Regions from separate parts of the Cellulomonas sp. P4_H4 genome, predicted to be linked through region 1. Evidence: predicted binding sites of a transcription regulator. Region 1 holds the regulator's gene; the other holds the start of a gene.
What was found. Region 1 encodes LexA, which represses DNA repair genes until DNA is damaged. Its sites were predicted from a motif close to TCGAACANNTGTTCGA; they were not measured.

Region 1 (4,421 bases):
GACCGACGCGCAGCTCGACGAGATCGCCGAGCTGATCACCGCTGCCGGCGGTCGGACGCTGGGGCTGTTCTCGTCGCGCCGAGCGGCCACCGCCGCGGCCACCGCGATGCGCGAACGCCTCGACGTGCCGATCCTCGTGCAGGGTGACGACCAGCTCCCCACGCTGGTCTCCCAGTTCATCGCCGACGAGGCCACCTGCCTGTTCGGGACCCTCTCGCTGTGGCAGGGCGTCGACGTGCCGGGAAGCACGTGCACGCTCGTCCTCATCGACCGGATCCCGTTCCCGCGCCCCGACGACCCTGTGCAGTCGGCGCGCTCGGACGCCGTCGAGAAGGCCGGCGGGAACGGCTTCCTCGCCGTCTCGGCGACGCACGCCGCCCTCCTGCTGGCGCAGGGCGCGGGCCGGCTGATCCGCACCAGCAGCGACCGTGGCGTCGTGGCGGTCCTCGATCCGCGGCTGGCCACCGCCCGGTACGCGCCGTTCCTGACCAAGTCCCTCCCGGAGTTCTGGAGGACGACGGACCGCTCCGTCGCAGTCGCCGCACTGCGCCGACTCACGGGGACGGGTTAGCCTCGAACTCCCCGACGACCCGTCGGCATCTGACTCCCGCGAGAGGGCGGCCGCTACGTGACCGAGAGCCTGGACGTGGAAGACCTCGGACTGCACCATTCGCGGTCCGCGCGAGGCACGAAGCTCGCGATCGTCGGCGCTGGAGCGGTCGGGTCGACCATGGCGTACGCGGCCCTGCTGCGGGGCGCCGCGCGCACGGTCGCGCTGTACGACATCGACGCAGCCAAGGTGCAGGCAGAGGTCCTCGACCTGGGGCACGGTGTCCAGTTCATGCCGATGGCCCAGGTGATCGGGTCGGACGACATCTCCGTGTGCGCCGATGCCGACGTCGTCATGTTCACCGCCGGGGCGAAGCAGAAGCCCGGTCAGTCCCGGATCGAGCTCGCCGGAGCGACGATCGCGGTCGTAAAGGCGGTGCTGCCGAAACTTGTACAGGTCGCGCCCGATGCGGTGTACGTGATGGTGACCAACCCCGTCGACGTGGTGACCTACGCCGCGCTCCAGGTCTCGGGGCTCTCGTCGACCCAGCTCTTCGGCTCCGGAACCGTCCTCGACTCGTCGCGACTGCGCTATCTCATCTCGCAGCACACAGGCGTCGCGGTGCAGAACGTCCACGCCTACATCGCCGGTGAGCACGGGGACAGCGAGCTCCCGCTCTGGGGCTCGGCCAGCATCGGCTCGGTCCCGCTGCTCGAGTGGGCAGGGCAGGGTGGCCACGGCCCCTTGACGAGGCAGGACCGGGAAGACATCACGCGGGAGGTCGTCGAGTCGGCCTACCGGATCATCGAGGGCAAGGGCGCCACGAACTACGCGATCGCGCTGGCGGGCTCGCGGATCATCGAGGCGATCCTCAAGGACGAGGGCCGCGTGCTGCCTGTGTCGTCGCTGCTCACCGACTACTACGGGATCAACGACGTGTGCTTGTCGGTACCGGCGATCGTCGGGGCTGACGGAGTGGGGGAACGACTGCCGATCCCGTTGTCGGACGACGAGCTGTGGGGCCTGCGCCGGTCGGCGGACGCCGTGCGGGAGGTTGCCCGGCAGTTCGGCTTCTAGCCGTCAGCGCTTGCGCAGAGCGGCGACCAGCTCGTCCTTGCGCATCGTCGAACGGCCCTGGATCCCGAGCTCCGCCGCGCGGTGCTGCAGCTCCTCGACCGTCCACTGCTCGTAGGCGCCGGAAGGGCGACGCTCACCGGCGTCGCTCGTCGTGCTGGGCGCGACGTCGTTCGTCGGCAACTCGTCGCCTCGAGCCGCGGCGGCCATCGCGGCCTTCGCACGCGGGCCGGGGTCGGGTAGACGCCCTGGCATCAGCTGCTCCTCTGGATCGGCGGTCGGGTTCGGCGTCGCGCGTTGCGTCCGCCAGCGTGTCCAGAGTGGACCGTCTCGGGACGTGTCGCAGCCCGACGGCCGGGTGCACCGGAGTGCACCCGGCTCGCGTCAGAGGCTGCGCAGCACGCTGACGACGCGGCCGAGGATGGTCGACTCGTCGCCGGGGATCGGCTGGTACGCGGGGTTGTGCGGCATGAGCCACACGTGGCCGTCGATCCGCTTGAGCGTCTTGACCGTGGCCTCGCCGTCGATCATGGCTGCGACGATCTCGCCCTGCTCCGCCACCGGCTGGCGACGGACGACGACCCAGTCGCCGTCGCAGATCGCGGCATCGACCATCGAGTCGCCGACGACCTTGAGCAGGAACAGGTCGCCGTCGCCGACGAGCTGACGGGGGAGCGGGAACACGTCCTCGACCACCTGGTCCGCCAGGATCGGCCCGCCGGCGGCGATCCGACCGACGACCGGGACGTAGGACGGTGCCGGCATCCGCTCGCCGTCCGCGTGGTCCGGGAACGCCTCGCGGCTCCCGTCCGGAGCGGTCCACGTGCCGACGCCGCGGGAGTCGTCCTGGTGCACGACCTCGATCGCGCGCGGACGGTTGGGGTCGCGTCGCAGGTAGCCCTTGCGCTCGAGCGCGGTGAGCTGGTGCTTGACGCTCGACGGGCTCGTCAGGCCGACGGCCTCACCGATCTCGCGCATGCTCGGCGGGTAGCCGCGGGACTCGACCGACGAGCGGATCGTGTCGAGCACGAGCCGCTGGCGCGCAGTCAGACCGTCTGGCCCGGGAGCGCTGTCGGGGAGGGCGTGGACGGTCGCCAGGTCGGTCTCTGCGTCCGCGTTGGCGCTGTCGGGCTTGTCGGGCTGGGACGTGTCCGGTGAGTCCGTCACTGCGCTCCTCCTCTGTCGGGCGGCCGTGGGCTCCGCCGTTGTGTCGCTCCCGCCGTCCGTGCCCCTGACCTGCGGCGACACGGTGCTCCGGAGCGATCCGGGTGGCCCCGCCGACGGCCGTGTCAGTGGCTCGTGGTGCGCTTGCTCTGCACCGCCACCCTAGGGAACCCGAGCACGAAGATCAAACATCTGTTCGATCGTGTCTCGACAAGTGTCGGCGGATGCTGATAGACATCGTACAGACGTACGACGAACACCTGTTCGACAGCAGCATCGCCGGGATCCGCCCGGCACGAGCGAGGACGAGGGACACCATGACGACGATGGCAATGGCACCGGCGCTGCCGGGAACGACTGCCCGCGCGACACTTCGCGCCACCATCTCGTCCTCGCGCCCCGTCGTGACGCCGCGCCCGGCCGTGACGGGCAGCGGGTCGGTCGACGGGCCGTCCCGGGTGGCACGGTCGAGCGTGACGGCCCCGCCGCGCGCCGGGTCTCGCGGGCTCGCTGGTCTGCACCTGACCGCGCGTGGCCGTGTCGCGCTGTGGTTCATGGCGATCGTGATGGTCGCGGCCGCAGTCCTCGTGACGAGCCGCGCCGCGGCCGATGGTCCGGTGTCCGCGCAGCAGGTCGAGCGCCACGTCGTCCAGTCCGGGGAAACGATGTGGCAGATCGCCGCCGACATCGCCGGACCGGGCGAAGACGTGCGGGATGTCGTGTTCGATCTGGTGCGCCTGAACGAGCTGCCCGATGCCGGCCTCATGGCCGGTCAGGTGATCGTCGTCCCCGTCGACTGATCGGCCGCCGATGTGGAGCGCGGAGGCACGACGGCCAGGGAGTTTATCCATGCGCGTGTGGGTTGTCAGTAGCGGCGCTCCTGGACTAGGTTAGCCTTACCTCACTAAGCAGGCTGGGGGGCTTGCCGAAGAGGTGCGGGGTGTGGACGGCTGGGCCGTCGTGCCGACCGCAGCACGCGCGGTGCCGAGGCGAGTCGGCCCGTGAACTGGGGACGGGGGCGTCCCCGCGAGGGCGGTCGCCACGACGGCGGCCGCCCTCGCCACGCCGGGGGCCACCGCTCGGCACTGGATCGGTGCACGTGCGGGCGCCTTGCGACGGGCCGGTCGCTGGCCTACCGTCACGGGGGCGTTGACGACGCCGCGCCGACTGTCCGGCGTCACGCACTCGAAGGGGATCCGGTGCACTGTCCGTTCTGCCGCAACCCGGACTCGCGGGTCGTCGACTCGCGGACCTCGGACGACGGCTCGACCATCCGCCGCCGACGCCAGTGCCCGAGCTGCAACCGTCGCTTCACGACGGTGGAGACGGCGAGCCTGTCGGTCGTGAAGCGGTCAGGCGCCACGGAGCCCTTCTCCCGCGAGAAGATCGCGGGCGGCGTCCGCAAGGCGTGCCAGGGAAGGCCCGTGAGCGAGGACGACCTGGCACTGCTCGCGCAGAAGGTCGAGGAGACGCTGCGCAGCGCCGGCTCGGCGGAGATCGACGCGTACGAGATCGGCCTGGCGATCCTCGGCCCGCTCCGCGAGCTCGACGAGGTCGCCTACCTCCGGTTCGCGTCGGTCTACCAGGCGTTCGACTCGCTCGAGGACTTCGAGGCGGCGATCACCGTGCTGCG
Region 2 (4,421 bases), on a different contig from region 1:
CGCTGCAGCTCGGCGGCCAGCTTCACGCGCTGGGCCTCGCCGCCGGAGAGCGTCGGTGCGGGCTGGCCCAGACGCACGTAACCGAGACCGACGTCGACGAGGGTCCGCAGGTGCCGCGAGATCGCGGGCACCGCCGCGAAGAACTCTGCCGCCTCCTCGATAGGCATCGCCAGGACGTCCGCCACGGTCTTGCCCTTGAAGTGGACCTCGAGCGTCTCGCGGTTGTAGCGGTCGCCGTGGCACACCTCGCACGGGACGTAGACGTCCGGCAGGAAGTTCATCTCGATCTTGAGCGTGCCGTCGCCCGAGCACGCCTCGCAGCGACCGCCCTTGACGTTGAACGAGAACCGGCCGGGCGTGTAGCCGCGGACCTTGGCCTCGGTGGTCTCGGCGAACAGCCGGCGCACGTGGTCCCAGACGCCCGTGTACGTCGCCGGGTTGGACCGCGGCGTACGTCCGATCGGGCCCTGGTCGACGTGCACGACCTTGTCCAGGTGCTCCAGACCGGTCACCCGCTTGTGCCGGCCGGCGACCTGGCGCGCACCGTTGAGCTCGTTCGCCATGACCGTGTAGAGGATGTGGTTCACGAGCGTCGACTTGCCCGAGCCAGACACCCCGGTGACCGCGGTCAGCGTCCCGAGCGGGAACGACACGTCGATCCCCTGCAGGTTGTGCTCACGAGCCCCGACGACCGTGACCTGGCGCTTCTTGTCGATCGGCCGACGGACCTGAGGCATCGGGATCGTGCGGCGGCCGGAGAGGTACGCACCCGTGACCGACTCCGGTGAGGCGAGAAGACCCTCCAGGTCGCCGGAGTGCACGACGCGACCGCCGTGCTCGCCGGCGCCCGGGCCGATGTCGACGATCCAGTCGGCGGTCCGGATGGTGTCCTCGTCGTGTTCGACCACGATCAGGGTGTTCCCCAGGTCGCGCAGACGCGTGAGCGTCTCGATGAGCCGCCGGTTGTCCCGCTGGTGCAGCCCGATCGACGGCTCGTCGAGGACGTACAGCACGCCGACCAGGCCCGAGCCGATCTGCGTCGCGAGCCGGATGCGCTGCGCCTCGCCGCCGGACAGCGTGCCGGCCGGGCGCATGAGCGAGAGGTAGTCGAGTCCCACGTCGAGCAGGAAGCCGAGCCGCGCCTGGATCTCCTTGAGCACCTGCGTCGCGATCGCACGCTCGCGCTCACCGAGCTCGAGGGTGTCGAGGAACGCGCGCGCCTCGCGGATGGGCAGGGCGCAGACCTCGGCGATCGACCGACCGCCGACGCGGACCGCGAGCACCTCGGGCTTGAGACGGGCGCCGCCGCACACGGGGCACGGGACCTCGCGCATGTAGGCCTCGTACTTCTCCTTGCTCCACTCCGAGTCGGTCTCGTTGTGCCGACGCTCCAGGAACGTGATCACGCCCTCGAACCCGGTCGAGTACTGCCGCTCGCGGCCCCACCGGTTCTTGTAGCGGACCTTCACCTCGTGGTTCTGGCCGTGCAGCACCGCGTCCCGGGCACGCTGCGGGAGCGCCCGCCACGGCACGGACGTCGAGAAGCCCATGTCCGACGCCAGCGCGGTCAGCACCCGGCCGAAGTACTCGCTCGAGATCTGCGCCCAGGGGGCGATCGCGCCGTCGTCCAGCGACAGGTCCTCGTCGGGGACCACCAGGTCGGGGTCCACCTCGAGCTTGGAGCCGAGGCCGGTGCACTCCGGGCAGGCGCCGTAGGGCGCGTTGAAGGAGAACGTGCGCGGCTCGATCTCGTCGAGCGCGAGCACGTGGTCGTTCGGGCACGCGCGGTGCTCGGAGAACCGCCGCTCGCGGGACAGGTCGTCGATGTCGGCGTCGACGAGCTCGACGACGAGCAGGCCACCTGCGAGTCCGAGCGCGGTCTCGACCGAGTCGGTGAGGCGACGCTGCACACCCTCGCGCGAGACGAGACGGTCGATGACCACCTCGATGTCGTGCTTGAGCTTCTTCTCGAGCGTCGGCGGCTCCGTGAGCTGGATGACCTCGCCGTCGACACGGGCGCGGGCGAAGCCCTTGCTCTGCAGCTCCTTGAACAGGTCGGCGTACTCACCCTTACGACCGCGGACGACCGGCGCGAGCACCTGGTAGCGCGTGCCCTCGGGCAGCTCAAGCAGCCGGTCGACGATCTGCTGGGGCGTCTGCGCGGTCACGCGCTCGCCGCACACCGGGCAGTACTGGGTGCCCGCGCGAGCGAAGAGCAGGCGCAGGTAGTCGTAGACCTCGGTGATCGTGCCGACCGTCGACCGCGGGTTCCGGTTGGTCGACTTCTGGTCGATCGACACCGCGGGCGAGAGGCCCTCGATGAAGTCGACGTCGGGCTTGTCCATCTGCCCGAGGAACTGGCGCGCGTAGGCGGACAGCGACTCGACGTAGCGCCGCTGACCCTCCGCGAAGATGGTGTCGAACGCCAACGACGACTTGCCCGACCCCGACAGCCCGGTGAACACGATGAGCTTGTCGCGCGGGAGATCGAGGTCGACGTTGCGGAGGTTGTGCTCGCGGGCGCCCTGCACCACCAGACGTTCGTTCACGCCCGGGAGTCTACGTCGGACCACTGACAATCGCACATCTGTTCGACGTGAGCCGACACACATGCGTGCACCGCTCGACGTGCCGCCGCTGGGTTGCCATGCTCACGCCATGACGGTCATCGACGACCCTGCGCTCGTGCCCATCGAGGAGTACGCGGTGCTCGGGGACGGCTCGACCGCGGTCCTCGTGAGCAGGCGCGGATCGATCGACTGGATGTGCCTGCCGTCGTACGACTCGGACGCGTGCTTCGCCCGGCTCCTCGGCACCCCGGACAACGGGCGGTGGCTTCTCACCGTCCGGGGCGCCGAGCGCGTCACCCGCCGCTACCTCGACGACTCGTTCGTGCTGGAGACGACGTACGAGACACCCATGGGCACCGCCGTCGCGCTCGAGACCATGCCGCTCAACGACGGCCGCTCCGACATCGTCCGTCGGCTCGAGTGCACGCGCGGCAGCGTCGAGGTAGAGCACGAGTGGATCGTGCGGTTCGGGTACGGAGCGGTCGAGCCGTGGGTGCACCACGTGACCGACCCGGACGGCGCGGACACGATCCGGGCGATCGCCGGACCTGACTCGCTCCTGCTGCGTGGGAACCGGCTGCCCGCGGCTCACGACCACCGGCACGCCGACAGGTTCACCCTGCACGAGGGCGAGCACGTCGAGCTCGCCCTCACCTGGATCCGCTCCTGGTTGCCTGTGCCACCTCGGCTGTCCATCCCCGACCGTCTGGACCGGACGCGTATCGCCTGGGGGCTGTGGGCACGCAGCTCCCACTACAAGGGCTCCTACCGGGAAGCCGTCGTGCGTTCGCTGCTGGTCCTGCGCCTGCTCACGGACCAGCAGACCGGAGGCATCGTGGCGGCCGCGACCACGTCCTTGCCCGAGGACTTCGGGGGCGAACGCAACTGGGACTACCGCTACTGCTGGCTGCGAGACGCGGCGATGACGCTCGAGGCCCTCCTCGAGCACGGGTACGACGAGGAGGCCACGGACTGGCGCGGGTGGCTGCTTCGCGCGGTCGCCGGGAACGCGGACGACCTGCAGATCATGTACCGGGTCGATGGTGGTCGAAGGTTGCCGGAGCGGGTGCTCGACCACCTGCCCGGGTACGCCGGCAGCACGCCGGTGAGAGTCGGCAACGCGGCGGTCGAGCAGATGCAGAACGACGTCCTGGGCGAGGTGATGTGCGCGCTCGAGCTGGCGCGGGATGCCGGTCTGGCCGAGGACGACGACTCGTGGTCCCTGCAACGACAGCTCGTCGACAACCTGCTGGAGCACTGGCGCGAGCCGGACCGCGGCATCTGGGAGGTCCGCGGCGATCCGCAGCACTTCACCCACTCGAAGGTCATGGCCTGGGCCGCCGTGGACCGCGGTGTCCGTGCAGCCGAGAACTACGGGCTCAGCGCGCCGCTGGACCGATGGCGGGCCGAGCGCGACGCGATCCACGCCGACGTGCTGGCCCATGCGTGGGACGCCGGCCGGGAGACGTTCGTGCAGTCGTACGGGGCCACGCACACCGACGCCGCGCTCCTGCAGATGGCCCAGGTCGGGTTCCTGCCCTCGGACGACCCCCGCATCCGGAGCACGGTCGCCGCGATCCGCGCCGATCTCGAGGTCTCCCCGGGCCTCCTTCGTCGGTATCCGGTCGCCAGGACCGACGACGGCGTCGCCGGCGACGAGCACGCGTTCCTGGCCTGCTCGTTCTGGCTCGCGGACGCTCTCGCCCGCGTGGGCGACGTCGACGGGTCGACCGAGGTGCTCGACATCCTGACGGGCCTCGCGAACGACGTCGGCCTCCTCGCGGAGCAGTACGACCCGGTCGGCCGCCGGATGGCCGGCAACATGCCGCAGGCGCTGTCCCACCTCGCACT

Region 2: a site for LexA is predicted at 2,580-2,595, ahead of uvrA (excinuclease ABC subunit UvrA). Genes of this name have one in related genera too.

What each region holds. Positions count from the first base shown of each region.
Region 1 covers NZ_JBFUKL010000008.1:63,744-68,164, forward strand. Annotated here, with positions in the region: gene AC1DPN_RS18465 (ATP-dependent DNA helicase) at 1-571, shown strand, start outside; gene AC1DPN_RS18470 (L-lactate dehydrogenase) at 629-1,627, shown strand; gene AC1DPN_RS18475 (Rho termination factor N-terminal domain-containing protein) at 1,631-1,879, opposite strand; gene lexA (transcriptional repressor LexA) at 2,009-2,722, opposite strand; gene AC1DPN_RS18485 (LysM peptidoglycan-binding domain-containing protein) at 3,115-3,588, shown strand; gene nrdR (transcriptional regulator NrdR) at 3,988-4,421, shown strand, end outside.
Region 2 covers NZ_JBFUKL010000004.1:233,600-238,020, reverse strand. Annotated here, with positions in the region: gene uvrA (excinuclease ABC subunit UvrA) at 1-2,549, opposite strand, end outside; gene AC1DPN_RS14250 (glycoside hydrolase family 15 protein) at 2,659-4,421, shown strand, end outside.